Regions from separate parts of the Azospirillum palustre genome, predicted to be linked through region 2. Evidence: riboswitches for the same ligand, from Rfam matches in the RefSeq annotation. Region 2 holds a riboswitch; the other holds the start of a gene.
The links. Region 2 has a riboswitch for cobalamin ahead of CRT60_RS11675 (ABC transporter ATP-binding protein). Riboswitches for the same ligand answer to the same signal wherever they lie in the genome.

Region 1: it holds a riboswitch for cobalamin, as region 2 does, so the genes downstream of both, CRT60_RS08745 (CbtB domain-containing protein) here and CRT60_RS11675 (ABC transporter ATP-binding protein) in region 2, are expected to answer to the same signal.

The regions. Positions count from the first base shown of each region.
Region 1 covers NZ_PDKW01000039.1:568,081-582,669, forward strand. Annotated here, with positions in the region: partial or broken gene CRT60_RS08735 (ATP-binding cassette domain-containing protein) at 42-443, opposite strand; partial or broken gene CRT60_RS08740 (ABC transporter ATP-binding protein) at 443-568, opposite strand; cobalamin riboswitch at 898-1,127, shown strand; gene CRT60_RS08745 (CbtB domain-containing protein) at 1,173-1,364, shown strand; gene CRT60_RS08750 (CbtA family protein) at 1,375-2,160, shown strand; gene cobW (cobalamin biosynthesis protein CobW) at 2,175-3,236, shown strand; gene cobN (cobaltochelatase subunit CobN) at 3,336-6,740, shown strand; gene cobG (precorrin-3B synthase) at 6,737-8,122, shown strand; gene CRT60_RS08770 (precorrin-8X methylmutase) at 8,115-8,753, shown strand; gene CRT60_RS08775 (precorrin-2 C(20)-methyltransferase) at 8,750-9,490, shown strand; gene cobJ (precorrin-3B C(17)-methyltransferase) at 9,487-10,260, shown strand; gene CRT60_RS08785 (cobalt-precorrin-6A reductase) at 10,380-11,174, opposite strand; gene cbiE (precorrin-6y C5,15-methyltransferase (decarboxylating) subunit CbiE) at 11,173-12,411, shown strand; gene CRT60_RS08795 (cobalamin biosynthesis protein) at 12,399-12,842, shown strand; gene cobM (precorrin-4 C(11)-methyltransferase) at 12,839-13,600, shown strand; gene CRT60_RS08805 (cobalt-precorrin-5B (C(1))-methyltransferase) at 13,579-14,589, opposite strand, start outside.
Region 2 covers NZ_PDKW01000040.1:393,224-407,812, forward strand. Annotated here, with positions in the region: gene CRT60_RS11640 (D-isomer specific 2-hydroxyacid dehydrogenase family protein) at 1-180, shown strand, start outside; gene CRT60_RS11645 (class II aldolase/adducin family protein) at 207-1,007, shown strand; gene CRT60_RS11650 (ABC transporter substrate-binding protein) at 1,045-2,073, shown strand; gene CRT60_RS11655 (acyl-CoA dehydrogenase family protein) at 2,104-3,309, shown strand; gene CRT60_RS11660 (energy transducer TonB) at 3,321-4,259, opposite strand; gene CRT60_RS11665 (TonB-dependent receptor) at 4,308-6,497, opposite strand; gene CRT60_RS11670 (DUF2946 family protein) at 6,637-7,092, opposite strand; cobalamin riboswitch at 7,358-7,591, shown strand; gene CRT60_RS11675 (ABC transporter ATP-binding protein) at 7,715-8,551, shown strand; gene CRT60_RS11680 (ABC transporter substrate-binding protein) at 8,548-9,534, shown strand; gene CRT60_RS11685 (FecCD family ABC transporter permease) at 9,531-10,574, shown strand; gene CRT60_RS11690 ((2Fe-2S) ferredoxin domain-containing protein) at 10,571-11,404, shown strand; gene CRT60_RS11695 (TonB-dependent receptor) at 11,540-13,714, shown strand; AL1L pseudoknot at 14,010-14,126, shown strand; partial or broken gene CRT60_RS11700 (IS3 family transposase) at 14,031-14,589, shown strand, end outside.

The sequences.
Region 1 (14,589 bases), on a different contig from region 2:
CGGGACGGCGTTCGCGCCGGCGATGTCGGGGGCTGGAGCGCCTACACGCCGAGATAGGTGTGCAGCTTGTCCATGTTGGCGTGGAGCTGGTCGTTGGGGATCATGTCGACCACATGGCCTTCCTCCATCACGTAATGGCGGTCGGCGATGGTGGCGGCGAAGCGGAAATTCTGCTCGACCAGCACGATGGTGAAGCCGCGTGCCTTGAGCGCCCGCACCGCGACGCCGATCTGCTCGATGATGACGGGAGCCAGACCCTCGGTCGGCTCGTCCAGCAGGATCAGGGTGGCGCCGGTGCGCAGGATGCGGGCGATGGCCAGCATCTGCTGCTCGCCGCCCGACAGGCGTGTTCCTTGCGTCGAGCCACGGCCCTTCAGGTTGGGGAACAGCTCGTGGATCTGCGGGACGGTCATCCCGCCCTCCTTCACCACCGGCGGCAGCGTATCAGCGCGTGGATGGTGCCGCGGCGAACCTGGAGGTTCACCTCCTTCACCGCCACGAACCCCTTGAACTCCTTCGTCAGGTTGCGCGCTTCCAGGATGATGTCGTCGTTCGGTGCGGCGTTCATCGGTCGCGAATTCTCCTCCCGTTCGTCCTTATGTCCCGGGCATATGCCCGGCGGCCGCCGTGCGGCGGGACGTTTCACCGATTGTTGTACGCACGAAGCATGCCACATGCAGGGTCGCTTCGGCCGGGCCGCCGGCCCCATTGTTTCTCCGCGGGTTTCTCTTAAGGGTTCGCTGCCCGTCCCTCGTGCCCCTCCCTCCTTAGCGTCGAAAAGTGTCGGATCCCTGGACACTCTGTCTGCAAAACATGACAGCATCCAAAGTGTCTGCATGCAAGATCGTCTGTGTGGCAGACGCCTTATTGCGGGCTTGCCAAACAGGCGCGGCACTGCGATGGTGGCCGCCCGACGGTGCCCTGCCCGTCCTGATGGACGGCGGGGATAATAGGGAATGCGGTGCGGAGCTTTCCGGGTTCCCAGGAAGCGCCAATGCCGCGGCTGCCCCCGCAACTGTAAGCGGCGAGCGTCCCGTCCATCATGCCACTGGCCCTCCGCGGCCGGGAAGGCGGACGGCATGCGATGACCCGCGAGCCAGGAAACCTGCCGGCGGACTTGACCGACCTTTCCCAACCCCGCCGGGTGTGGCGGGAGAACAAGGATGCCTTCGATGACCGCCCGTTCGATCAACACCGCTGCCGCCGGCTCCGCGGCCCGCAGCGCCGCCCAAACCGCGGTCGCCGCCTTTGCCGCGATCCTGCTGGGCAGCTTCCTGCTGTACGGCGTCGGCTTCGCCCAGCCGCAGCAGATCCACGATGCGGCGCACGACGCCCGTCACTCCTTCGCGTTCCCCTGCCACTAAGCAGCGGGTCATGGATCTGATCCGGCGGCTGTTCACAGCCGCTTTGGTCGCGGGCGTGCTCTCCGGCACGGCCGCTTCCGTCGTTCAGCAGGCGACGACCGTCCCGCTGATCCTCGAAGCCGAGAAATACGAGGTGGTGACCCCGCCTCCCGCAACCGTCGCCGCTCCGGCTCCGGCTGGGGCTCCGGCCGCCAGCCACGCCGAAGGCCACCAGCATGGCCCCGTGCGCGAGGTCGGCGAAGGCGTGCCGGTCACGCTGGACGAGGCGATGCAGCGCATCGGCCTGACCATTGCCGCCAACCTGATCGCCGGCGTCGCCTATGCGCTGCTGCTGGCGGCCGCGATCCTGCTGGCCGGCCGGCCGGTCGATGCCCGGCGCGGGCTGGTCTGGGGCATGGGCGGCTTCGTCGCCGTGTCGCTGGCCCCGTCCTTCGGTCTGGCGCCGGAACTGCCGGGCATGGCCGGGGCGGAGCTGGAGCTGCGTCAGCTCTGGTGGCTGTCCGCCGCGGCCGGTGCCGGCGTCGGCATCGCCGCCCTCGCCTTCGCCCGCAACCGTCTGGTCATCGCCGTCGCTGTTCTGGCCGCAGCGCTGCCCCATCTGATCGGCGCGCCGCATCCGGAAAGCGCCGAGGGTGCCGTTCCCCCGGAACTGGCCGCCCGCTTCGTCACCGCCTCGCTCGGGTCCGCCGCCCTGTTCTGGGCGATCCTCGGCTCCGTCTGCGGCTGGCTGATGAGCGGCGTGGTCCAACCGGCCGAACGGCAGCCGGCCCTGCGGGTTCAGCCCGGCGCGCGTTAAGGAGGCTCCATCCCATGTCCGCTCTTGCGAAAACGGCCGCCGGCAAGGTTCCGGCGACCGTCATCACCGGCTTCCTCGGCGCCGGCAAGACCACGCTGATCCGCGGCCTGCTGGAAAAGGCCGACGGCCGCCGGCTGGCGCTGATCATCAACGAGTTCGGCGACGTCGGCATCGACGGCGACATCCTGCGCGCCTGCGGCAACCCGACCTGCACCGAAGACGACGTGATCGAGCTGGCGAACGGCTGCCTGTGCTGCACCGTCGCCGACGACTTCGTCCCGGCCATCGAGAAGCTGCTGGCCCGGCCGGAGCCGCCCGAGCACATCGTGATCGAGACCAGCGGCTTGGCCCTGCCCAAGCCGCTGGTCCAGGCTTTCAACTGGCCGGCGATCAAGACGCGGGTCACCGTCGACGGCGTGATCGCCGTGGTGGACGCCTCGGCCGCCGCGGAGGGCCGCTTCGCCCCCGATCCCGCCGCGCTGGAGGCCCAGCGCGACGCCGCCGGCACCGTCGATCACGAAACTCCCATCGAGGAAGTGTTCGAGGACCAGCTGCTCTGCGCCGACCTGATCGTCGTCAACAAGACCGATCTGCTGGCCGACGGCGACCTCGCCCGTGTCGAGAAGCTGATCCGCGGCGCCCTCGCCCATACGGTCGGCCGTGACGCCAAGCTGGTCCGCGCCTCCCAGGGCGCGGTCGATCCGCTGGTCCTGCTCGGTGTCGGTGCGGCGGTGGAGGACGATCTCGCCAACCGTCCCAGCCACCATGACGACGAAGACGGCCACGACCACGACGACTTCACCAGCTTCGTGGTGGAGCTGCCGGTGCAGCCCGACCCGGCCGCGTTGGCGATGACGCTGGAGAAGGTCGCCGGCCTGCATGGCGTTCTGCGCCTGAAGGGCTTCATCGACGTGCCCGGCAAGCCGATGCGCCTGCTGGTCCAGGGTGTCGGAACCCGCATCCAGACCCACTACGACCGGCTGTGGAAGCCGGGCGAAGAGCGCCGCAGCCGTCTGGTGGTGATCGGCGAGACCGGGCTGGACCGCGATGCGGTGACGCGGGCGCTCGTCGGGTAAGAGTTTCGGGTAAGAGTTAGGGTATTGCGGCGTCCGCCCCCTCCTTGACCTTCACCGTTTTCGAGGGGGGAGGGGGCGAACGCTCCTGGACATCGAACCATGCACCTGCTTGCCGCCCGCCAGGACGAACTGGACGCCGGCCCCCAGGCGGAAGATCTGGGGCAGACGCCGGCCGACCTCGTCATGCTGTCCTTTTCCGACAGCGACCTGACCGCGCTTGCCGCCGCATGGCGGGCGGGCCGCAAGCGGCTGCCCGGCCTGCGCCTCGCCAACCTCAACCGGCTCGGCCATCCGCTGTCGGTCGATCTCTACGCCGACACCGTCGTCGCCAAGGCCAAGCTGGTCGTCCTGCGCCTGCTCGGCGGCAGCGGTTACTGGCGCTATGGTCTCGACCGGCTGTCCGCCCTTTGCCGGGACCGCGGCATCCCGCTCGCCGTCCTGTCCGGAGAGGCGCAGCCCGACCCGAACCTGACCGCCTACGGCACCGTTCCGCCGGACGCCGCCGACCGGCTGTGGCGCTATTTCACCGAGGGCGGCCCGGCCAACATCGGCCATCTGCTGGCCTGCGCCGCGACGCTGGCCGGAACGCCGCTGCCCCATGAAGACCCGGCTCCCGTCCCACGCTTCGGCGCTTACGACGGCTGGACCGGCCCCGCAACCGCCCCCATAGCTGCCGACTCGCCGGTCGCAGCCATTGTGTTCTACCGCTCCCACCTGCTGGCCGGCGACCTCGCCCCGGTCCATGCCCTGTGCGACGCGCTGGCCGCGCGCGGACTCGCCCCCCGGCCGCTGTTCGTCGCCAGCCTGAAGGAGCCGGACTGCGCCGCCTGGATGCGCGCCAGCCTGACCGCGCAGAACGCCGCCATCGTCGTCAACACCACCGCCTTTTCGGCGGCGCGCGAGGACGGTTCGCCGCTGGAGGCCAACGGCAGCCCGGTTCTGCAAGCCATCCTCGCCACCACGCCGGAAGCCGGCTGGCAGGCGTCCTCGCGCGGGCTGGCGCCGTCCGACCTCGCGATGAACGTCGTGCTGCCGGAGATGGACGGCCGCATCATCGCCCGCGCCATCGCCTTCAAGACGGCGGGGGAGCCCGACCCCGACCTGCAATTCGCCGCCCCGGCCCTGCGCCCGATCCCCGACCGCGTCGCCTTCACCGCAGACCTCGCGGCGAGCTGGGTCCGCCTGTCCCATACCCCGCGGGCGGAGCGGCGGGTCGCGCTGGTGCTGTCCGACTATCCCGGCCCCGGCGGCGGCATCGGCCATGCCGTCGGTCTCGACAGCCCGACCAGCACCGTGGCGATGCTCCACCGCCTGTCCGCCGAGGGCTACAGCCTGTCCGCCATTCCGGACAGCGGCGCCGGACTGATGGAGGCCCTCACCGGCACGCCCACCCCGACCCTGGCGCTCGCCGACTATCTGCGCTTGGCCCCGCCGAGCTTGCGCGCCCGCATCGCCGAGACCTGGGGCGAGCCCGCCGCCGACCCGGCCTGCCGCGACGGCGCCTTCGCCTTCCGCACCCTGCCCTGCGGCAATGCCGTTGTGGCGGTGCAGCCAAGCCGCGGCCACGGTCCCCTGACCACCGCCCAGCACCATGACCCCGACACCCCGCCCAGCCATGGCTATCTCGCCTTCCATCTGTGGCTTCGCCATGCCGTCGGCATCCATGCGCTGGTGCAGATCGGCGCCCACGGCACGCTGGAATGGCTACCCGGCAAGGCGGTCGCGTTGTCGGCGGAATGCTGGCCGGAAATCGTCGGCGGCGCCCTGCCCACCCTTTACCCCTTCATCGTCAACAACCCCGGCGAGGGCGTTCAGGCCCGCCGCCGGCTGGGCGCCGTGCTGATCGGCCATCTGACCCCGCCGCCGGTGGAGGCCGGTCTCCATGGCGACCTCGCTTCGCTGGAAACCGCCATCGACGAATATTCGCAGGCGACCGGGCTCGACCCGCGGCGGCTGGGCATGCTGCGCGAGACCATCCTCGACCTCGCCTGGAAATCCGGAGTCGCGGCCGACTGCAATTTGCGGCCCGACGACGACCCCGACGCCATCCTGTCGCGGCTGGACGCCCATCTCTGCGACATCAAGGAGATGCAGATCCGCGACGGCCTGCATGTCTTCGGCCACAGCCCGGCCGGCGAGCGCCGCGACCGGCTGACCGCCGCCGTTGCCCGCTCCGCCGATCCGGCCATGGTCGCCACGGCAATCGATGCCTGCGGCGAGGCGGAGATGCGGGCGCTGCTCGACGGGCTGGACGGGCGCTTCATCCGCCCCGGCCCCGGCGGGTCGCCGGCGCGCGGCCGGGCCGACACGCTGCCGACCGGTCGCAACCTCTATGCGCTCGACCCACGCGGGGTGCCGACGCCGACCGCCTGGACTCTCGGCTGGCAGGCGGCGGACGCGCTGATCACCCGCTATCTCCAGGATCATGGCGACTGGCCGCGCTGGCTGGTGGTCGATTGCTGGGGCACCCCGACCATGCGCACCGGCGGCGACGAGCTGGCCCAGGCGCTTGCCCTGCTCGGCGTGCGGCCGATCTGGGAGAACGGCTCCGGCCGCGTCACCGGCTACGAGATCATGCCGGCCGGCGTGCTCGGCCGTCCGCGGGTCGACGTGACTCTGCGCATTTCCGGCCTGTTCCGCGACGTCTTTCCGCAGCAGATCGCCCTGTTCGATCAGGCGGTGCGCGCCGTCGCCGGGCTGGACGAGCCCGACGACACCAACCCGCTGGCCGCCACCGCCAGGGCCGAGGAGCAGCGCCTCGCCGCTGCGGGCACCGAGGCGGCGAACGCCCGCCGCTGGGCCACTGCCCGCATCTTCGGCGCCGCCCCCGGCATCTACGGCACGGCGCTGTCCGGCATGATCGCGCGCGGCGACTGGACCGCGCGGGCCGATTTCGGCGCCGCCTATCTGGAGGGCGGCTGCCACGCCTATGGCGCCGGGCTGGAGGGGGTTCCGCTGCCGGCCCTGTTCCGCCGCCGGGTGGGAGGCGCCGACGCGCTGGTCCACCATCAGGACCAGCGCGAACACGACGTGCTGTCCACCGACGGCTTCATGCAGTTCGAGGGCGGCTTCGCCGCGGCTGCCGCGCTGGAGGACTCCGAACCGGCGCTTTACCATCTCGACAGCGCCGATCCCGACAAGCTCGCCATCCGCACCCTGGCGGAGGAGATCGCCCGCACCCTGCGCGGCCGGGCGGCCAACCCGCGCTGGATCCAGGGCATGATGCGCCACGGCTATCGCGGGGCGGCGGAACTGGCGGCAAGCGTCGACACCCTGTTCGCCTTCGCCGCCACCACCGACGCAGTCCGTCCCGCCCATTTCGACCAGCTGTTCGACGCGTACGTCGAGGATGCGGAGGTGTGGGACTTCCTGTCGCAGGACAACCCTGCCGCTGCCCGGCACATTCTGGCGCGCATGAGCGAGGCGCTCGACCGCGGCCTGTGGCATCCCCGCCGCAACTCCACCGCGGAGGATCTGCGCCAGCTCCGGGAGAGCGCCGCATGACCAACCCTGCCGCCACCCAGCCGCGCCGCCGTGGCGCCTGCCCCGGCGTGCTGGCGCCGATGCAGGTCGGCGACGGCCTCCTGCTGCGCGTCCGCGTTCCGGCCGGCATGCTGCCCGCCGACCACGCGCGCCGTATCGCGGAGCTGGGTGATCGTTACGGCAACGGTCTGATCGACCTCAGCCAGCGCGGCACCCTGCAACTGCGCGGCATCGCCGCCGATGGGCTGGAGCCGGTGACCGAAGCCCTGCGCGGCATGGGCTACGTCTCCGGCAATGCGGCGAGCGAAGCGGTCCGCAATGTCCTGTGCTCCCCCACCGCCGGGCTCGATCCCACGGCGGCGATGGACGTACGGGCGGTGGCGCGTACGCTGGATGCGCGGCTGGCGGACGATGCGGCTCTGCACCGCCTGCCGCCGAAGTTCGGCTGGCTGGTCTGCGGCGGCGGCATCGGCCATCTGGCCGGCAGCAGCACGGACGTACGCTTCGACGCGGTGGATGGCGAACGGTTCCGGGTGTCGCTGGGCGGGACGCTGGCGACGGCGGCACCGCTGGGGCTTTGCCGGGTGGAGGACGTTGCGGATGTGGCGTCGGCGCTGGGGCGGGCCTTTCTGGAGTTGCGCGCGTCGCTGCCGGAGCCGCCGCGCCGCATGGCGGGTCTGGTCACGGCAATCGGTGTTGAGCTGTTTCTAATGCGCCTTTTCGCCTTCACATCTCCTCTCCCCCCCGCTCACGCGCAAACTTCGTTTGCGCTGACGCGACAGGCGGACCTCCGGTCCGCTGAAAGCGGGGAGAGGATCAAGGTGAGGGGGACGCACCTCATGGATATCTTCGGCGATGCCGAACCCCCTCATCCCACCCTTCTCCCCGGGGGGGAGAAGGAGCAAGCCCCAGTGATGGTGACGGCCTTCCCCTTCGGCCGCCTCACCGCCGCCACCCTCGCCGCCCTCGCCTCCACCTGCACCGAAATCCGCATCACCCCCTGGCGCGCCCTCATCCTCGTCGCCCCCTCCGCCGACGCCGAACGCATTGCCGAAGCGCGCGGCGCCATCCTGTCGCACACCGACCGCCGGCTGAAGCTGACCGCCTGCAGCGGCGCCGGCGGCTGCGATGTCGGCACCACCGACACCCATGCGACGGCGCTCGCCATCGCCGAGCGCGCAGGCCCCTTGCTGGACCCGGTGCGAATGGTGCATGTGTCGGGCTGCGCCAAGGGCTGCGCCCATCCCGCCATCGCCGATGTCACCCTGACCGCCCGCGACGGGGTGTATGACGTCGCCCTGAACGCGAAACCCGGTGACGCTTCCCCGTACACCGGCCTGTCCCCCGCCGACGCCGTGGCCCGCGTCGCGGATCTGTTGACCGAGGAGTCCACCGGTGCCTGAGCCGCTCTACGACTATATCCGCGACGGAGCGGCCATCTACCGCCAGTCCTTCGCCACCATCCGGGCGGAGGCCGACCTGTCCGCCATCCCCGACGACCTGAAGCCGGTGGCGGTGCGCGTCATTCACGCCTGCGGCATGGTCGATGCGGCCCAGGATCTGCTGTTCTCCACCGATGTCGGCAGCGCCGCCCGCACAGCCCTGCGCGCAGGCGCGCCCATCCTTTGCGACAGCGAAATGGTCGCCCATGGCGTGACCCGCGCCCGCCTGCCGGCCGGCAACGCCGTGGTGTGCACGCTCCGCGACGCCGCCGTGCCCGATCTGGCGAAGACCATCGGCAACACCCGCTCCGCCGCGGCGCTCGACCTGTGGGGCGACCGGCTTGGCGGCTCGGTGGTCGCCATCGGCAACGCGCCGACCGCCCTGTTCTACCTGCTGGAGATGCTGGCGGCCGGTGCCCCGAAGCCGGCGGCGATCCTCGGCTTCCCCGTCGGCTTCGTCGGCGCGATGGAGAGCAAGGAGGCGCTGGCGGAAAACCCCTTCGGCGTGCCTTATCTGGCGATCCGCGGCCGGCGCGGCGGCAGCGCCATGGCCGCCGCCGCCGTCAACGCACTGGCGAGCGACGTCGAATGAGCGGCGACATTTTCTCCCCCGGCACCCTGTTCGGTGTCGGCGTCGGCCCCGGCGATCCGGAGCTGATGACGTTGAAGGCGGTGCGCACCATCGGCGCCTGCCCGGTCGTCGCCTATTTCTGCAAGCGTGGCACGCGGGGTCAGGCCCGCCGCATCGCCGATCAGGCGATCAGGCCCGACCAGACCGAGCTGCCGATGGTTTATCCGGTGACGGTGGAGCTGCCGCCGACCCACCCCGACTATGGCCGCCAGATCGAAGCCTTCTTCGACGAGTCCGCAGACCGCATCGCGGAGCATCTCGCCGCCGGTCGTTCGGTCGCGGCGCTGAACGAGGGGGATCCGTTCTTCTACGGCTCCTTCATGCACCTGTTCCTGCGTCTGTCCGGCCGTTTCAAGGCGGAGGTCGTTCCCGGCGTCACCAGCATGGTGTGCAGCGCCTCGCTGCTGCCGCGTCCGCTGATGCTGCGCGACGACGTGCTGTCGGTGATCCCCGGCACGCTGGACGAGGCGGCGCTGGTCCGCGCCCTGACCGCCGCCGATGCCTGCGTGGTGATGAAGCTGGGCCAGAACCTGCCGAAGGTCCGCCGCGCCATCGCCGCCGCCGGATTGGCCGAGCGGGCCTGGTATGTCGAACGCGCCAGCATGGACGAGCAGCGCTTCATGCCCTTCCTGGAGGCGCCGGACGTCGCCCCCTACTTCTCGCAGATCGTCATTCCGGGCGAGGGCAAGCGCGGATGAGCGGCCCCAAGAGCAATGGCTGGTTGAAAGTGGTGGGATTGGGTCCGGGCCCCGAGGACTGGCTGACGCCGGAAGCCCGGCGCGATCTGGCCGAGGCGACTGACCTCGTCGGCTATTTCCCCTATGTCGAGCGCGTGCCGCCGGGCGATCAGGTGCGCCACGCCTCCGACAACCGGGTGGAGCTGGACCGCGCCCGCTTCGCGCTCGATCTGGCTGCGCAGGGCCGGCGGGTGGCGGTGGTGTCGGGCGGCGATCCCGGCATCTTCGCCATGGCCGCCGCCATCTTCGAGGCGCTGGACGATCCCGACGCGCCCAAGGCGTGGCGAGCGGTGCATCTCTCGGTCGATCCCGGCGTTTCCGCCATGCAGGCCGCCGCCGCGCGGGCCGGGGCGCCGCTGGGCCATGATTTCTGCGCCATCTCGCTGTCCGACAATCTGAAGCCGTGGGAGGTGGTGCTGCGGCGCCTGCGTCTGGCGGCGGAGGCGGATTTCGTCATCGCGCTCTACAACCCGATCTCCAAGGCCCGGCCCTGGCAGTTGGGAGCCGCCTTCGACGCCCTGCGCGACATCCGTGCGCCCGAGACCCCAATCGTGCTGGGCCGTGCCATCGGCCGCCCCGACGAGGAGCTGACGGTGACGACCCTGGGCGAGGTGCGGGCGGAGCAGGCCGACATGCGCACGCTGGTCATCATCGGCGCCTCGCACACGCGCTTGGTGGCGCGTGCGGACGGCGGGCGCTGGGTCTACACCCCCCGGCATTACCGGGGGTGAGAATGGGTGTGACGACCAACCCGCAACGAATGATCAACCCACCACGAGCAACCCTCTCCCCCCCGGGGAGAGGGCTGGGTGAGGGGGACGCGCGGCGTGGATTCTCGGAAAGTCACGCCTTACATGCCTTCCAGCCACCCCACCGCGTCCTCCACGTCGTGCAGTTCCGCCACGCCGTTTCCGGCCGGCCGCTCGACCATCACCACCGGCAGGCCCAGCCGGCGGGCAGCTTCCAGCTTCGCGTCGGTGGCACGTCCGCCGCTGTTCTTGCTGACGACCGCCTCCACGCCCTCCCCCCGCATCAGCGCCAGTTCACCCTCGACGGTGAACGGCCCGCGGTCGAGGATCAGGCCCATGCGCGGCAGGGCCGGCATCGGCTCCGGCGGATCGACGGCACGGATCAGGTAGCGCTTGTCCGGCACCGCCTCGAAAGCCGCGACCTCCTGCCGGCCGATGGTCAGGAACACGGTGTCGCCCAGGCCCCACAAGGCCAGCGCCGCAGCCGTCATGTCCGGCACGCCGATCCAGCGGTCGCCCGGCTCCGCCGCCCAGGCCGGCCGGGTCAGCAGCCGCAGCGGCACGCCGGCCAGCGCACAGGCCGCAGCGGCATTGGCGGAGATCTGCGCCGCGAAGGGATGGGTCGCGTCGATCACCGCCCCGATGCCCTCGGCGCACAGGTATTCGGCCAGCCCCGCCACACCGCCGAAGCCGCCGATGCGGGTCGGCAGCGGCGGCAGCACCGGGTTCTTGGTGCGGCCGGCCAGCGAGACGCGGGCGTCGATGCGCGGATGGCCGGCCAGCCGCCTGGCCAGCGCCGTCGCCTCCGTCGTGCCGCCCAAGATCAGTATTTTGACCGTCAGCGCCTTGACCAACTCTCCCTCCCCACCCGTCAGGATCGGCGCCATGGATAGCATGGGAACGGCCCGCTGGCTCAGCATCGTCGGCATCGGCGAGGATGGCTGGGACGGTTTGTCGCCCGCCGCCCGCGCGGCGGTCGAAAGCGCTTCGATCCTCCATGGCGGCAGCCGCCATCTCGATCTCGTGCCGGTCGTTGCGGGGCAGGAACGGCTACCCTGGCCATCGCCGATGACCGACGCCTTCCCCGGCCTGCTCAGCATGCGCGGCCAGCGGGTCTGCGTGCTGGCGAGCGGCGATCCGTCCTGGTACGGCGTCGGCGCCACCCTGTCCCGACTCGTTCCGGCTGCGGAAATGACGGTGATCCCGGCGGCCTCCGCCTTCAGCCTCGCCGCATCCCGGCTGGGCTGGCCGTTGCAGGACTGCCGCTGCCTGACCGTTCACGGCCGACCGCTGGAGCAGGTCGTTCCGCATCTACAACCAAACGCTAAATTGCTGCTTCTTTCCTGGGACGGAACGACTCCGGCCAAGCTGGCCGCCCTGCTGCGCGCCCGCGGCTTCGGCGCGTCGCGCCTGACGGTGCTGGAGGCGATGGGCGGCCCGCGCGAGGCCCGGCTGGAGGCAACCGCCGACGGCTGGACGGCCGAGCGCACAGCCAACCTCAACACCATCGCGCTGGAGTGCGTTGCCGCGCCCGGCGCCCGCATCCTGCCGCTGGCACCCGGCCTGCCCGACGACTGGTTCGAGCATGACGGCCAGATCACCAAGCGCGAGGTGCGCGCCGTCACCCTGTCCTTCCTGGCGCCGCGCCGCGGGGAACTGCTGTGGGATGTCGGCGCCGGGTCGGGCTCCATCGGCATCGAATGGATGCTGCGCGATCCGGCCAACCGCGCCATCGCCATAGAGCATCACCCGGAGCGCATCGCCCGCATCCTGACCAACGCCACCGCATTCGGCGTGCCCGGCCTGACGCTGGCGCGCGGCAAGGCTCCGGCGGCGCTGGAGGGTCTGGAGCGGCCGGACGCGATCTTCATCGGCGGCGGGCTGACGGCGGATGGCCTGCTGGCCGCCTGCTGGGACACCCTGCCCCCCGGCGGCCGGATCGCCGCCAACGCGGTGACGCTGGAAAGCGAGGCCGTGCTGTTCGACGCGCACAAGCGGCTGGGCGGCGAGCTGACCCAGATTTCGGTGGCCCGCGCCTCGGCGGTCGGCGGCTTCCGCGGCTGGCGCGCGTCGATGCCAGTCACGCTATGGCGGGCCGAGAAGCCGTATCAGGAGGACGCATGGACCGCCTGACCCCCGATGCCCTGCTGTTCGGTCCGGTCTTTGTCGGTCTGGGCTGCCGCCGCGGCTGCGGTTGGGAGGAGATCGCCAACCTGGTCGCCACCGCTTTCGACGAGGCGGCCCTGCCCGATGCCGCGCGCCAGCTGGCCGCTCTGGCCGCCCCGGCGATGAAGGCCGACGAGGCGGGGTTGGCGGAAGCCGCCCGCGCGCTCGGCCTGCCGCTGCGCTTCATCGAGGAGGAGGCGATGCTGGCGGCGCAGGACCGCGTCCACACCCGCTCCGCCACCGTGCTGGCCGCGGTCGGACTGGCGTCGGTCGCGGAAGCGGCCGCACTGGCCGCCGCCGGGCCGGGATCGCGCCTGCTGCTGCCGCGCCGCTCCACCCCCCGCGCCACTGTCGCACTTGCCTTGCCTGCTATTGTCCTGTCGGAGACCCGTTCATGACCGTCCATTTCATCGGTGCCGGACCGGGCGCTCCCGACCTGCTGACCCTGCGCGGCCGCGACCTGATCGCGCGCTGCCCGGTCTGCCTCTATGCCGGCTCCCTGGTGCCGAAGGAGATCATCGCCCACGCGCCGGCCGGCGCGCGGATCGTCGACACCGCGCCGCTGACGCTGGAGGAGATCGTCGCCGAGTTCCAGTCCGCCCATGCCGCCGGCCAGGATGTGGCGCGGCTGCATTCCGGCGACCTGTCGGTCTACAGCGCCTTGGGCGAACAGACCCGCGCGCTGCGGGAGCTGGGCATCCCCTACACCATCACCCCCGGCGTGCCGGCCTTCGCCGCCGCGTCGGCCGCACTGGGGCGGGAGCTGACCCTGCCGGAGGTCAGCCAGACGCTGATCCTGACCCGGACCGAGGGGCGCGCCTCGGCGATGCCGGCGAACGAGACGCTGGAGGTGCTGGGCGCCTCGGGCGCGACTCTGGCGGTCCACCTGTCGATCCACGTCATCGACCGGGTGGTGGAGCGGCTGACCCCGCTCTACGGCGCCGACTGCCCGGCGGCGGTGGTCTACCGCGCCACCTGGCCGGACGAGCGGGTGCTGCGCGGCACGCTGGCCGACATCGCGGCGCAGGTCGCGGCCTCACCGATGGAACGGACCGCGCTGATCCTGGTCGGTCCGGCGCTGGGCCATGAGGAGTTCCGGTGCAGCGCGCTCTATGACGGCAGCCATGTGCGCCGCTATCGGGGGTTGGCGGAGTGAGCGCTTCCGACGATGCGCCCCTGGCGGTCGGTGACCAGCACCTCGACCTCGACCGGCGCATCCTCCAGCACCTCCTGCGCGGCGCAGCGCGCCAGCTCGGCCACATGGTCGGCCAGGGCCAAGCCGGCGGCGTCCGCCATGCCCAGCACCTGTGCTGCGGTGTTGGCGCCGCGCGCCTGCGCGATCAGCTCGGGACCGGCTCCGAGATCCGCCAGCCGCTCTGCGAGCCACTCGAAGTCCACGCTGTTGCGCTTGCTGTGCAAGTCCATCAGCCCGCGCGCGAGCTTGCCGAACTTGGCGAAGCCGCCGCACAGCGTCAGGCGGGGCACCGGGTGCCGGCGCAGATACTTCAGCGTGCCGCCGACGAAATCGCCCATGTCGAGCAGAGCCTGCTCCGACAGGCCATAGCGCGCCACCACCGCCTTTTCCGACAGGTCGCCGGTGCAGGCGGCGACATGGGGCAGCCCGGCCGCCCGCGCCACATCGACTCCGCGCTGGATCGAGGCGATCCAGGCCGCGCAGGAATAGGGCACGACGATCCCCGTCGTTCCCAGGATCGACAGCCCGCCGAGGATGCCGAGCCGCCCGTTCATCGTGCGCCGGGCGAGCAGTTCGCCATTCTCCACCCCGACCTCGACCACCAGATCGGCCGGCTGGCCGGCGGCGCCCGCCGCCTCTCCCACCGCCTGCGCGATCATGCGGCGCGGCACCGGGTTGATCGCCGGCTCGCCGACGGCCAAGGGCAGGCCGGGCAGGGTCACGGTGCCGACGCCGGGACCGGCGCGGAAACTGACGCCGCTGCCGGGCGCACCGCGCCACACCCGCGACCGCACCAGCGCGCCATGGGTCACGTCGGGATCGTCGCCGGCATCCTTGATTATGCCGGCCATGGCCCAGGGTCCATCCGCCCCCTCGCCCCGTTCGGTCACCGCGAGCGCGAAGGCCGGGGTCTGGCCGCCGGGCAGGGTCACCGTCACCGGGTCGGGGAA
Region 2 (14,589 bases):
GAGCCGTTGCCCGCCGGCCATCCCTTCTACCGCCATCCCGCGATCCGGCTGACGCCGCACGTCTCGTGGTCCGCCCCGGACTTCGACCGGCGGCTGGCCGACCGCATCCTCGCCAACTTCGACGCCTACGCGCGCGGCGAACCGCTGCGCGACGTGGTGGACGCCGCCACCGGCTACTGACCCTTTCCCGACGGAGCCCCCGCCCGATGACCCACATCCAGCCGAGACCCCTTAGATCTGAGGGGCGCAAGTTCTGGCCGCCGGTCGATCCGGTCAGCTACACCAGCGTCGAGGAGGAGCGGCAGCACCGCAAGCAGCGGCTTGCCGCCACCTTCCGCCTGTTCGGCCGCTATGGCTTCGACCAGGGACTGGCCGGCCATGTCACCGCCCGCGATCCGGAGCATCCCGACCGCTTCTGGATCAACCCGCTGGGCCAGCATTTCCGCACCATCCGGGTGTCGGACCTGCATCTGGTCGACGGCGACGGCACCATCCTGCACGGCGACCGCGCCATCAACCAGGCCGGCTTCACCATCCATTCCGCCATCCACCGGGCGCGTCCCGACGTGGTGGCCGCCGCCCATACCCATTCGACCTACGGCAAGGCATGGTCGGCGCTCGGCCAGCCGCTGGCACCGCTGAGCCAGGATGCGGCGGCCTTCTACGAGGATCAGGTCATCTTCGATCCCTATTCCGGCGTCGTCCTGACCGTGGGCGAGGGCAAGCGGCTGGTGGAAGCGCTGGGCGACCGGAAGCTGGCGATCCTGAAGAACCATGGCCTGCTGACCGTCGGCCCGACGGTGGAAGCCGCCGCCTGGTGGTTCATCAGCGCCGACAACGCCGCCCACACCCAGCTGCTGGCCGAGGCCGCCGGCCGGCCCCAGCCCATCGACCATGACACGGCCCTGCTGACCCGCTCCCAGGTCGGCACCCACCAGGGCGGCGCCTACAACTTCCACCCGCTGTGGGAGTGGATCGTGGCGGCCGAACCCGACCTGCTCGACTGACCCTGTTTCTTCCCATCCTTCGCGAAGGCAAAAAACGATGACCGCGAAACCGGCCCCTCCCCTTTCCCGCCCCCTGGCCCGCCCCCTGGCCCGCCCCCTGTCCCGCCGCGGCCTGATCGCCGCCGGCGCCGTCACCCTCGCCGCTCCCTTCGTCCTGCGCCGCCGGGCGGTGGCGGCGGAGCCGCTGCGCCTGTCGTGGAACGCGGGGGCCGTGTGCTTCTCGGCCGTGCCGCTGGCCTTCCAGCTCGACCTGTTCAAGAAGCACGGGCTGGAGGTCGAGCTGGTCAACTTCACCGGCTCCACCGACCAGCTGCTGGAGGCCATCGCCACCGGCAAGGCCGATGCCGGCGTCGGCATGGCGCTGCGCTGGCTGAAGCCGCTGGAGCAGGGCTTCGACGTGAAGATCTCCGCCGGCCTGCATGGCGGCTGCATGCGGCTGTTCGGGGCCAAGACAGCGGGCGTGAAGACGGTGCTGGACCTGCCGGGCAAGGTGATCGGCGTCAGCGACATGGCCAGCCCGTCGAAGAACTTCTTCTCGGTCGTGCTGACCAAGTTCGGCCTCGACCCCAACAAGGACGTCGAATGGCGCCAGTTCCCCGCCGACCTGCTCGGGCTGGCGGTGGAGAAGGGCGAAATCCACGCCATCGCCGACGGCGACCCGCTGGTGTGGAGCCAGACCAAGAACCCGCAGATGGTGGAGATCACCAACAACGTCTGCGGCGAGTTCGCCACCCGCACCTGCTGCCTCGTCGGCGTGCGCGGCAGCCTGCTGCGCGACAACCGCCCGGCGGCAAAGGCGCTGACCGCCGCCCTGATCGAGGCGCAGCATGCGGCATACGCCGACCTGCGCGCCGCCGCCGCGGCCTATGCCCCCTTCGCCCCCAAATTCCCGGTGGAGGAGCTGGAGGCGATGCTGCGCAGCCACGCCCACAACGTCACCCCGATCGGCGACGAGCTGCGCCAGCAGCTGGCGCTCTACACCGACGAGCTGAAGAGCGTGTCGGTCATCAAGCGCTCGACCGACAGCCAGCGCTTCGCCGGGCGCATCACGGTCGACCTCGCCTGAACCGGTTCCATTGTAGCGGGATTGCCTGCCATGCCCTTTGACGACCTGCCCTTTCCGGCCTCTCCGTTCGCCGGGACCGCCCCGGCCCCGGCGGTCGATCCGTCGCTGATCGCCGCCCTGTCGGCGGAGTTCTCGACGCGCGCCGCGGAGCATGACGCCGCCGCCAGCTTCCCCTTCGAGAATTTCGAGCGGCTGGCCTCAGTCGGGCTTCCGGCGCTGGTCACCCCGGAAGCGGCGGGCGGCAAGGGCGGCGGGCTGCGCGATGCGCTGGCGGTGGTCAACGGGATCGCCGCCGGCGAACCGTCCACCGCGCTGGTCCTGGTGCTGCAATATGTCATCCACAACCAGCTCTGGCGCGGGTCCGCCTGGCCGGAGGCGCTGCGCGAGCAAATCGCCCGCTCCGCCGCGACCGACGGCGCGCTGATCAACATTCTGCGGGTGGAGCCGGAACTGGGCACCCCGCACCGCGGCGGGCTGCCGGCGACGGTGGCGCGCAAGGTGCCGGGCGGCTGGCGCCTTTCCGGCACCAAGATCTACTCCACCGGCATTCCGGCGCTGTCCTGGCTCGGCGTCTGGGCCCGCACCGACGATGCGGAACCGCTGGTCGGCACCTGGGTGGTTCCGCGCGGCACCGGGCTGGCCGAACAGGGGATCGAGGTGCGGGAAAGCTGGAACCACATCGGCATGCGGGCCAGCGGCAGCCACGAGGTGGTGTTCCGCGACGTCTTCGTTCCCGACGGCCATGCCGGCGAGCTGCGCCCGCCCGCCGGCTGGGCTGCCCCCGATGCGGTCGCCACCGCCTGGATGTCCACCCTGTTCAGCGGCGTCTATGACGGCATCGCCCGCTCCGCCCGCGATTGGCTGGTCAGCTTCCTGCACGCCCGCAAGCCGACGGGGCTGAACGGTGCGTCGCTCGCCACCGTCCCCCGCCTGCAGGAGGCCCTGGGCGGGATCGAGGCGCTTCTGCTGACCAACCGCATCCTTCTGCGCTCCCTGTCGGCGGCGGTGGACGGCGGCACGCCACCGTCGCAGAGCGACGCGCTGCTGGTGAAATACACGGTGACCAGCAATGCCATCGACGCGGTGGCGCGGGCGCTGGAGGTCACCGGCAATCCCGGCCTGTCGCGCGACAACCCGCTGGAGCGCCATCATCGCGATGTCCTGTGCGCCCGCGTCCATGCCCCGCAGAACGACATGATCCTGACCGGCGCCGGACGCGCCGCCCTGTCACGGTGAGCGGCAGGCCGTCATTGCAGCGCGTAGCGAACGGGAAACGTGATGTCGATCCGGGCGCGGCCCATCCCGGCGGGGATCGGCGGAAGCGGCGACGCACGCTGGATCATCTCTTCCGCGGCCCGGTCGAGATTGCCATGCCCCGACCCCTGGACGACCGTCCAGCCCGTTATGGTGCCGTCGGCGACGATGGTGAAGCGGACCAGCACGGTGCCTTCCTCCCGCCTCAGGCGCGCGGCCTGCGGATAGATCTTGTGACGGGCCAGCCTTGCCTGGATCGTGCCGAAGTAATCGGCCGCCTGCCTGTCGGAGTTGGCATGCGGGTCCGAGGGTGGCGCCGGAGCGGCCGGCGGGGTCGCCGGTGCCGATGACGCCTGCGCCGCCGGCTGCTCGACGCGCCCGGACCTGTCCGTCGGGGGGATTGCGGCCGGCAGGGCCCTGGCGGGAGACTGGATGCGCTGCGGGGGGCCGGGAGATGGCCGGCGTGCCGGAATCGGCGGCCGGACGGGCGGCGGCGTTTCCTCCTTGAGCGGCTCCGCCGGGGCCGGCATGGACGGCTCCGTGACCGGGGTATCGGCGACCGGCGGCATCGGAGCGTCGGGCGGCGGTTCCGCAGCGGCGTCGCCGGTGTCGGGTTCGGGCGGCGGCGGAACCGGTGTCGCCGGCGGCTCCGGTTCCGGCTGCCGCAGTTGCTCGGACGGAGGGTCCGGAACCGGCTCCGACGGCGACGGCGGTTCCGCCGCCGCCGCGACGAAGGAAAGCTCCACCGCAACCACCGCCGGCGGGGAAGCCGGCGGTGGTTGCAGACCGACCGCAAGGACGATCACCCCCGCATGCAAGGCGAGCGACAACGGCAGGCTCCACCGCGCCGCCCCGGTCCGGGAGGCCGATGGAACAGGGGCCGTTTCCGCGGCAAGACGGGGCGGGGCGGCAATCGTCCGGTGCTCGGTCATGGAGCGGACCTTCGGCAGGGTGAGGCGCGGTGCGACGAACGGTCCGCCTTAGAATTTCACCGTCATGCCGGCGATGAAGGACCGCCCCGCCCCCGGCAACGCGCCGACCGTGCCCCGGCTTCCCCCCGCCCGGAAATCGGCATAGTCGACACCGCCCAGCGGCAGATAATACTGCCGGTCGAACAGATTCTCGACGCCGGCATCGACCCGGACATTGCCCCACTCATATCCCGTCCGCAGATTGACCAGCGCATAGCTGGGTGTCTTCGGCTCGTTGCGCGCCGCTTCCACCCGGTCCTTGCGGGCGGTCGCCTGCAACTCGACGGCGCTGTTCCAGCCGCCCAGCCGGTGCTCCACCGTCAGCAGGGCGTTCAGCGGCATGATGTGGTAGAGCGCGTCGCCGGTGTCGAGGTTTCGGCCATGCACCCAGCCGACCACGCCGGACAGGCGGAAGGAGCCGATCCTGTCATCCTCGTACAGCCCGGCCGCCGCCGACAGGTTGGCGCCGACCAGGATGGCGTCATGGTTGGCGAAGCGCAGCTTGACGAAGCCGTTGCTGAGCGTGCCGATCCGCTCGACGTCGATGAAATCCTGCACATAGGTATAATAGGGGGTCAGCTTGACCTCCCAGGATTTGCGGGCGGCATCGTGCAGCGATAGGGTGGTGCTGACGGTGTTGGCGACCTCCGGCTTGAGGTCGGGGTTGCCGACATAGCCGTTGGCGTCGCCGAACCAGCCGTTCATGCTGCTCGACATCCCGCCGGTGCCCCAGGCGTAGCGCTCGTAGAGGTTCGGCGAGCGGGTCTTACGGGCATAGCCGGCTTCGATCGCGCTGGTGTCGGAGGGGGTGTAACGGACCAGGGCCGTCGCATCGAAATTGACGTCGGTGCGGCCACGGCCGCGGGCGTTGAAGGCGCGCGCGTCGGTCGCATCGGGGTTGGCCATCCGCATCATGCCCATGCCGAGGCTGTTCTGCCAGGAATAGGGCTGCACCGCGCCGGTGTCCATCCACACCACGTCGTTGCGCACGCCGAGCATCGTCGTCCAGGCCGGCGACCAAGCGGCCTCCCACTCGGCGAAGGTGCCGAGGCGGTTGCGGATGCCGTCCTTGACGTTCCAGTAGGTCAGCGGACCCATCATGCTGCTGCCGGCCACCGGGTCCCACCAGTCGTCGAGATGGGTGTGGCGCAACTCGTTGCCGACGCGCAGGGTGTTGCGCGCCGACAGCGGCAGCGTCGCCTTGACCGAATAGCCGGCGTCGGTGGTCAGCGTGTCCATCGGCATGCCGCCGCCGGCACTGCCGCCCTTGTCCTCCAGGAAATTCATGGTGTGCCGAGTCCGCCGCCAGTTGGCGCGGGCGTCGAGAGTTCCCCAGTCGAAGGCCCCTTCGTACCGGCCGTTCAGGAAGACGGTGCGGTTGTCGGTCAGATCCATGCGCTGGGTGGGAAAGCCCTGGTAGGGCATGGTCTGGATGCCGCCCTGCACCGTGACCTGATGCCCGTCGCGGCGCACCCCGAACGTCACCGCATTGTCCTGCACGTCGTAGAGGGTCGAGCGGACGGTCTGGCCGTTGCCGGCCTTGTAGTTCCCGGCCCGGCTCCAGGATCCGCTGTAGCCCAGGCTGAGGCTGTCGGTGGCGACGGACGCCTCGGCGGCCCCCGTCACGCCGCGGCCGTTGGACCGGTAGGAGGCTGACAGCTTGCCCTCGCTGTGCACCGCCTCGCCCGCCGGAGCGAAGACCGGAGGCGCGCTTTCGGCGACGATGGTGCCGGCAATGCTGTCGCCACCGGCGCTGACCGGCGTGATCCCGGCCAGCACCTCGATCTTGGACAGGCGCGTCGGCGTGATGGTGGACAGCGCCGGGTTCATCTGGTTGGGGCAGGCGGGCGCGACGGGCGCGCCGTCGACCAGCACATTGACGCGGTCGGCGCCCAGCCCGTTCAGCGCCGGCAGGCTCGACACGCCGCCATTGCCGTAGAGGCTGACGCCGGGCAGGCCGCGCAGCAGGGCCGCGACGTCTCCGGTGGCGGGCCGGCGGGCGGCCAGCCCATCCCCGCCCAGGGCGGTGCCGGCGGCCAGGGCATCGTCCGGGCCTGCGATCACGGAAATCGCCGGAAGCGATTGGGCAAGCGGCGGAACGGTCTGGGCGGACACGGCGGCGGGGAACAGTGCGGTGAGGGCAGCACCGGACAGCAGGGCGGCGCGCAGGGCGCCGGCCGCGGCGAAACGCAACATCATGAGATATCTCGATCTGAGGCCAGCCGAACACGGCCCCGCGCCATCGGCGCGAAGGATGTGCAAGGCTGCGAACTGGGAAGGTCGGCAAGGGCGGATCGCCGCGAGGGACATCCCGCACGGCGATCCCGCATCTGCGGCCTCAGACCGGTGGCGCGCGGGCCTGGAGGGTGGAGAGGAACCAGCCGGCGGCGATCACGTCGCCGGGCAAGGCTTCCGGGCTGTGACGACCGACCGACGCGCGCGTCATCCGTAAATCCGGCGGCGGCAGCGCCAATCCGCCGATCAACGGACAGAGCGGGCAGGAACCGCCGGACACCAGCAGATCGCCTTGGAGCAGATCGCCTTGGCCCGAATCGCCGATTGCCGAATCGCTCCCGTCGCCTGCCGGATCGCCTGCCATTCCGTGGTCGTCCATAACCACGGTCTTGAACCCGTCCGGCGTGCAAATGACGATCCGGCTGCTCTCGGCCGCATTGGCGGATGCGATGACGGCGGGCATCCAGGCCCAGGCGACGACCTGCAACAGCAGCGCAATCGCACCGGCCGCAAGGCCGGCCCGTCGCGTGGGTCGCAGTCTGTCCTGGCTCGCGCTCATGCCAATCCGTGTATCGATCCATCTTGCGTGCAATCGCACGCATTGGGTGCGGGACATTAACCGAAGTGCCGCACTCGGGATCAGCGGCATTTTCCCGCAGGATCCAGATCCGATGCCCGGCTCCGATGCCCGGTTCCGACGGCGAACTTCTCCTTGCAGGCCGCAGAATGGCACGATATGTAATGTTATAACATAACATTTTGGACATGGAATCTCCGATGCTCTCGTTCGTTCGCAAAGCTTGACCGGGGGCGCCGCATCGCTCATGACTGGTCCCGGTTCTGGTTCTTCCGTCGGTTCGCCGCCGGAAGCTAAGAGGGAACCCGGTGAGCCGCCGACCCTGCGAAGGGGAATGCGGTGAGGCCGGGGCTGCCCCCGCAACTGTGAGCGGCGAGCCGTACCGTCATTTCAAGCCACTGGCGCCCATCGGCGCTGGGAAGGCCCGACGGAACGGCGACGACCCGCAAGCCAGGAGACCTGCCAGTACCACAACGAAACGTCCTCGGGCGGGGTGTCCCGGTGGAACGCTTGCCATGCGTGTGCCTGGAGTCCGCTCCGGTCGCGCCGCATGATCCGCAAGACGTCCGCCATGCCTCCCCGTCCGCAAAGACAGGAAGCACGGATGGCGTCAGCGCCTTTCCCCACAGAGGAATCGGTCCCTCCCCCCGCCATCGCGGTGGAGCGGCTGGGCTGCCGGCTGGGCGGCCGCATGGTCCTGTCGGACATCGGCTTCTCGGTTCCCGGCGGTGAAATCCTCGGCATTCTCGGGCCCAACGGCTCGGGCAAGACCACGCTGCTGCGCTGCGTCGCCGGCCTGCAAACCCCATCCGCCGGCCGGGTCCTCATCGACGGCGACGATCCGCGCGCCCTGCGGCCGGTCGAACTGGCCCGCAGGCTGGCGCTCCAGGCCCAGGATTCCACCGCCGCACTCGGCTTCACCGTGCGCGACGTGGTCGGCATGGGGCGGCTCGTCCACCGCCGCTCCCCTTTCGCCGGGGCCGGGGCGGAGGACCGCGCCATCGTCGAGGACGCGCTGGACCGGCTGGAACTGTCCGGGCTGGCCGGGCGTGCGGTCGAACAGCTGTCGGGTGGCGAACGCCAGCGGGTGATGATCGCCCGCGCCCTGGCCCAGCGTCCGCGCATCCTGCTGCTCGACGAACCGACCAACCATTTGGACATCCACCACCGTTTCGCCGTGCTCGACCTCGTGCGCTCGCTCGGCATCACCGTGGTGGCGACGCTGCACGACATCGAGCTGGCAGCACGCTGGTGCGACCGCATCCTGCTGCTGGCCGACGGACGGCTCCAGGCCGATGCCGCGCCGGAGGACGCGCTGACCCCCGACCGGCTGACCGCCGTCTACCGCGTCGCCGCGGCGGTGGACCGCCGCCCAGAAGATGGCCTGCTGCGCATCGACCTGTCGCCCCTGATGTCACCCCGGACGGAGCCATCACGATGAGACGCTTTCTGCGCGGCGTTCCGCCTTTCGCCCCGGTCTTCGCCTTCGCCCTCGCCCTGCAAGCCGGCGGCGCCCTCGCCCAATCCTACCCGGTCGAGGTGGCCAACTGCTTCGAGACCGCCCGCTTCGCCGCGGCGCCGAAGCGGCCGATGGTTCACGACACCAACATGACGCAGACCATGCTGGATCTCGGCCTCGCCGACCGGCTGGTCGCCGTTTCCGGCATCGAGGGGGTGGAGCACCGGCTGGTCGCTCCGCCGGGCGTGGTCGCGGCGCTGCCCCGGCTGCCCGACCGCGCGCCGACGCTGGAGGCGGTGCTGTCGGTCAATCCAGACTTCCTGTTCGCCGGCTGGAGCTATGGCTTCAGCGAGGCGCGCGGCCTCACCCCGGCCCGGCTGGCCGAGATGGGCGTGGCGACCTACACGCTGCGGGAAAGCTGCATCCGCATCGGCCCGCGCGAGCCGATCGGCATGGATACGCTCTATGCCGATCTGCTGGCGCTGGGCGCCATCTTCGGCGTGACGGAGCGTGCCGAGGCCATGGTCGCCGAGTTCCGCCGCCGGGTCGCCGCCGTCACCGAGCGTGTCGGCGCCGTCGCCGACCGGCCGCGCGTGATGTATTGCGACCAGTGCCACACCGACGCGGCCCCCTTGTCGGTCGGGCGCGAAGGGATGACCAGCCTGCTGATGGAGCTGGCCGGCGGGCGCAACATCTTCGACGACATCCCCGACAGCTATGTCCGGGTGAGCTGGGAGGAGATGGTGCGGCGCGATCCGCAATGGATCATCGTCAGCGCCCACCGGATCCCGGCCGAGGACGCCATCCGCCATCTGACCTCGGCACCGCAGCTGGCCGACGTCGAGGCCGTGCGCAAACGGCAGTTCATCGTGCTGACCTATGCCGAGCAGACGCCCTCCACCCGCAATGTCGAGGCGCTGGAGCGGATGGCGCGGACCCTGCACCCGGAGCGCTTCACACCATGAACCGCTCCCGCCTGCTGGGCCTGTCGCTGATGCTGGCCGCCGTGCTGGCCCTGTCCGCGGTGGCCGCCGTCGGTTTCGGCGCCGCCCGCGTCCCCATCCCCAAGGTGTGGGCGGTCGTCCTGCACGAGCTGTGGCCGGCACTGGCCCCGCCCGCCGACGCCAGCCGGGCCGAGCGCAACATCGTCTGGGAATTGCGGGTGCCGCGCGTGCTGCTGAGCGCGTTGGCCGGGGCCGGGCTGGCGGCGGTGGGTGCCGTGCTTCAGGTGCTGACGCGCAACCCGCTGGCCGACCCCTATCTGTTCGGCGTGTCGGCCGGCGCCTCGGTGGGGGCGGTGACCGTTCTTCTTTACGCAAGCACGCTCGCCGGAACGCCCGGACTTCCACTCCTGGGGCTGCCGGCCGCCGCCTTCTTCGGCGCGCTCGCGGCGATGCTGATCGTCTTCGCCGCAGCGCGCGGGCGAGAGGGTGCTACGACCAGTGAAGGGCTGGTGCTGACCGGTGTCGCGGTCGCCTTCATCCTGCACGCCGTCACCAATATCCTGATCGTCATGGCGACGGATCGCGGCGCCGACGCCGCGCTGTTCTGGATGATGGGCGGCTTCGGCACCGCGCGCTGGAGCGTGCTGCCCGTCCCGGCGGGTCTGGTCGTCGGCGGGCTGCTGTGGCTGTGGCTGCGGGCGGAGACCGTCAATACGCTGGCCCTGGGCGACGATGCGGCCCGCTCGCTCGGCACCGATCCGGGGCGGCTGCGGCTGGAGCTTTTCCTCGTCACCGCCCTGATGACCGGGGCCCTGGTGTCGGCCTGCGGCGGCATCGGCTTCGTCGGGCTGGTGGTGCCCCACATCGCGCGGATGCTGGTCGGCGGACATCTGCGGGCGCTGCTGCCGGTGGCAGCGCTGGGCGGGGCGCTGCTTTTGCTGTGGGTGGACGTCGCTGCCCGGTCCCTGTTCGCCCCGCGCGAGATTCCGGTCGGCATCGTCACGGCACTGGTCGGCGGCACCTTCTTCCTGTGGCTGATGCGGCGGAGAGGCACGCCATGACGCAATTCCCGGCCAACCCGCCATCCAGGCGCGCCATCGTCCTTTACGGGCGCGCGTCCTTCGACCATGGGCAAACCCTGAAGGCGCTCGCATCGGCTCTTGCCGCCCGGCACGCGGCGCGCGGCGAAGCCGTCACGGTGGCGACCGCCCATGCCGACCTGTCCGGCCCCGCATTGCCCGGCGTGCTTGCGGATCTGGAGCGGGACGGCGTGACCGAGGCCCTGGTCATTCCCGCCATGGTGCCGGCCGATCCCAGCCTGTCGGCGTGGCTGCCGGGCGCGCTCAGCCATTGGGCGGCAACGACCGGCACCGCGATGGCCGGCACCGCGATGGCCGTCCGGCTGGCGCCGCCGGTGGAAAGCGCGCTCGACCTGCCCGCCGCCCTCGACCGCATCGCCCTCAACTCCAATGCCGGCGGGCCGGCGGATGCCCTTGCGAAGGATGTCCGCGGAACCGAGCCCAGCCTCGGCAAGCCCGGCTGGTCGGCGATCCCCGAGCATGGCCGGCAGGTCTTCGTCTGTGTCGGCGCCCGCTGCCTGCATCGCGGTGCCGAGCCGCTGTACCACCATCTGCGCGCGGCGATGAAGGGACACCGCGCCCTCAACGCCGGGCCGCGCCGGGCGATGTGCGCGCGGACGAGCTGCCTTTACCCCTGCAACCGCGGACCGCTGCTGGTCGTCCAGCCCGACGCCGTCTGGTACGGCGACCTGACGCCCGGGAAGATCGACCGCATCGTCGCAGGCCACCTGCTGTCCGACACCCCGCCCGCCGCCGACATCCTCCACCGCAACCGCCCGGCCGAGCGGGCGGAGGACGACCCCATGGGGTGATCCGGCCTCCCTGATCCAGCCGTCCGGTTTTTCCATCCCGACCGAACGGCGCCTCCACCCGCCCACCCGTCAGCCGCGAAGCACCGACTTCGCGGAACGCTCTCTCTCGTCCTTTTCCATCCTGGGGGATTGTCCATGCTTCCTGCCTATCCCGCCCGCATCGTTTCCGGCCGGCGCAATTGCCGGCGCTCCGGTTCGCTGACGACGCTGCTCCTGGTCGCCGCATCCTTCGGCCCCGCGGCGGCCGGAGCCGCTGAAACCGAACCGCCGGTCACGCTGGACCCGGTCACCGTCACCGGCCGGGCAGCGGACGCCGCCGCCGGGCTGGCGCTCGACCGGCCAAACACCGGCGGCAGCCGCCTCGGCCTGACGCCGCTGGAAACCCCGGCCAGCGTCGAGGTGATCGATGGCCGGACCATCCGCGACCGCGGCCAGACCAGCGTGACGGAGGCCGTCACCCAGAACGCCACCGGCTTCACCTCGCTGGCGGCTCCCGGCAACGGAGGCTCGTCGCTGGCGACGCGCGGCTTCGCCGGCCACGGCTCGGTGATGCAGCTATATGACGGGACGCGGCTCTATGTCGGGTCGGGCACCGTCACCTTCCCGTTCGACACCTGGTCGGCCGAACGCATCGAGGTGCTGCGCGGTCCGGCCTCCGTCCTCTATGGCGAAGGCGCCATCGGCGGCGTGGTCAATGTGGTGCCCAAGCGCCCGACCACCGATGTCCGCAACGAGGCGACCGTCGCCATCGGCACCGACGGCACCCGGCGCGCCGCCTTCGGCAGCGGCGGTCCGTTGGGGGAGAAGCTGTCCTACCGGCTGGACGCCAGCGGCAACCGCTCCAACGGCTGGGTCGATCGCGGCGACACGAAAAATCTCGCGCTCTCCGGCGCGGTGAAGCTCCAGGCGACACCGGATCTGGCCTTCACCCTGTCCAACGACTATGGCGACCAGCAGCCACAGGAGTATTTCGGAACGCCGCTGATCGCGGGCAGCCTCGACCGCGCGCTGCGGCACCGCAACTTCAACGTGGCCGACAGCGACATCCGCTATCGCGACAACTGGACCCAGCTCAAGGCCGAATGGGCGGTGTCCGACGCGCTGACCCTGCGCAACACCGCCTACCACCTGACCAGCCACCGCCACTGGAAGGATGTGGAGAGCTACGCCTGGACCGCCGCCACCCGGCGCATCCAGCGCAGCAGCTACATCGAGATCTACCACGACCAGCGGCAGGTCGGCGACCGCTTCGACGCGACCTGGCGCAACAGCGTCTTCGGCATGAAGAACGAGATGGTCGGCGGCTTCGACCTGAACCGGATCGAGTTCAAGCACACCAACAACTCGCCCTATGGCGGGTCGAGCACGGTCGATCCGTTCGACCCGGCGCCCGGCCTGTTCCTCAACAGCGCCGGCACCTCTCCGCGCAGCCGGTCGCGCACCCGCCAATATTCCCTGTTCGCCGAGGACCGGCTGGCGGTGACGCCGCAGCTGTCGCTGGTCGGCGGCATCCGCTACGACGCCCCCACCGTCGAGCGCTGGGATCTGGCGGCGGGAACCGCCTACACCAAGGACTTCCGCACCACCAGCTGGCGGACTGGCGCGGTGTACGAGGTCGTTCCCGGTCTGGCCTTCTACGGCCAATACGCCACCGCCGTCGATCCGGTCGGCAATCTGATCTCGCTGTCGCCGACGCAGAAGGACTTCGACCTGTCCACTGGCCGGCAGATCGAGATCGGCCTCAAGCACTCCTTCCTCGAAGGGCGCGGTGAGTGGACGCTGGCCGCCTACCGCATCGTCAAGGACAAGCTGCTGACCACCGACCCCAACCAGCCGGCGGTGACGGTGCAGGTCGGGCAGCAATCCTCGCGCGGGCTGGAAGCCTCCCTGTCGCTCGGCCTGTGGGAAGGCGTGCGGGTGGACGTGAACGGCGCGCTGCTGCGGGCCAAATACGACGACTTCACCCAGACGGTGTCGGGCCGCGCCGTGTCCTATGCCGGCAACGTGCCGACCGGCGTACCGGAGCGCACCGCCAATGTCTGGGCGAACTGGGCCTTCCTGCCGGGCTGGGAGGTGCGGGCCGGCGTGCAGTATGTCGGCAAGACCTACGCCGACGCCGCCAACACCAGCGTCCGGCCCTCCTACACGGTGGTCAACGCCGGGCTGGATTACCGGCCGACCGACAACACCAAGCTCAGCCTGCGCGCCTTCAACCTGTTCGACGAGGTCTATGCCGTGGCCGGCAGCACAGGCAGCTGGGTGCTCGGCCGTCCGCGCTCGGCGGAGCTGGCCTTCTCCATGACCTTCTGACCCCTCGGCATTCCGCCCAGGTAGACGAGCCTGGACGGGCAGCATCGGCTGCGCGACCAAAAGAGGCTTTATCTTTTCATAATACACTCTTAAGGAGATTTAATGCGCCATAAAACCTGCATTACGTGTATCTGCCGTCCCTCATACAGGATGCCTCCGTGAGCGATTTCGACATCGTCTTCGAGATGCTGACCAGCCACCCGCCCAACCGCTGGCAGCGGCGGCTGAACCGCCCCAGGTTTCCAAGAGGCCCCATCATCTGAGAGAGTGGGGTCGACATGACGAAGCAGGCATCACCCAAATACGCCCCTGAAGTGCGCGACCGCCCGTTTCGGAAATGATCGCCTTCATCGACGCGCATCGCGCTGTCCACGGGGTCGAGCCGATCTGCCGAGTGCTGCCGATTGCCGCGTCGACTTACCACGCCCATGCCGACCGGCAGGCCGATCCGTCCAAGGCGCCAGCCCGCTCACGAAGCGACGCGGAGGTGAGCTTGGCTATCCGGCGGGTCTGGGACGCGAACTTCCAGGTTTATGGGGTCCGCGAGGTGTGGCGGCAGTTGCGGCGGGAGGGCATCGATGTGACGCGCTACACGGTTGCCCGGCTGATGAAACACATGGGCCTGAAGGGGGCGACACGGGGCAAGACAGTCCGCACCACGATCAGCGATCGGGCGGCGTCGTGCCCCCCTTGCGGCGGCAGCGGTTCCGGAACGGAACCGCGAGAGCCGGCTGACCGGGTGAACCGGCAGTTCCAGGCGCCGCATCCGAACGCCGTGTGGTTGGCCGATTTCACGTACGTATCGACATGGCAGGGCTTCGTCTACGTGGCCTTCGTCATCGACGCCTTCGCCCGCCGCATCGTCGGCTGGCGGG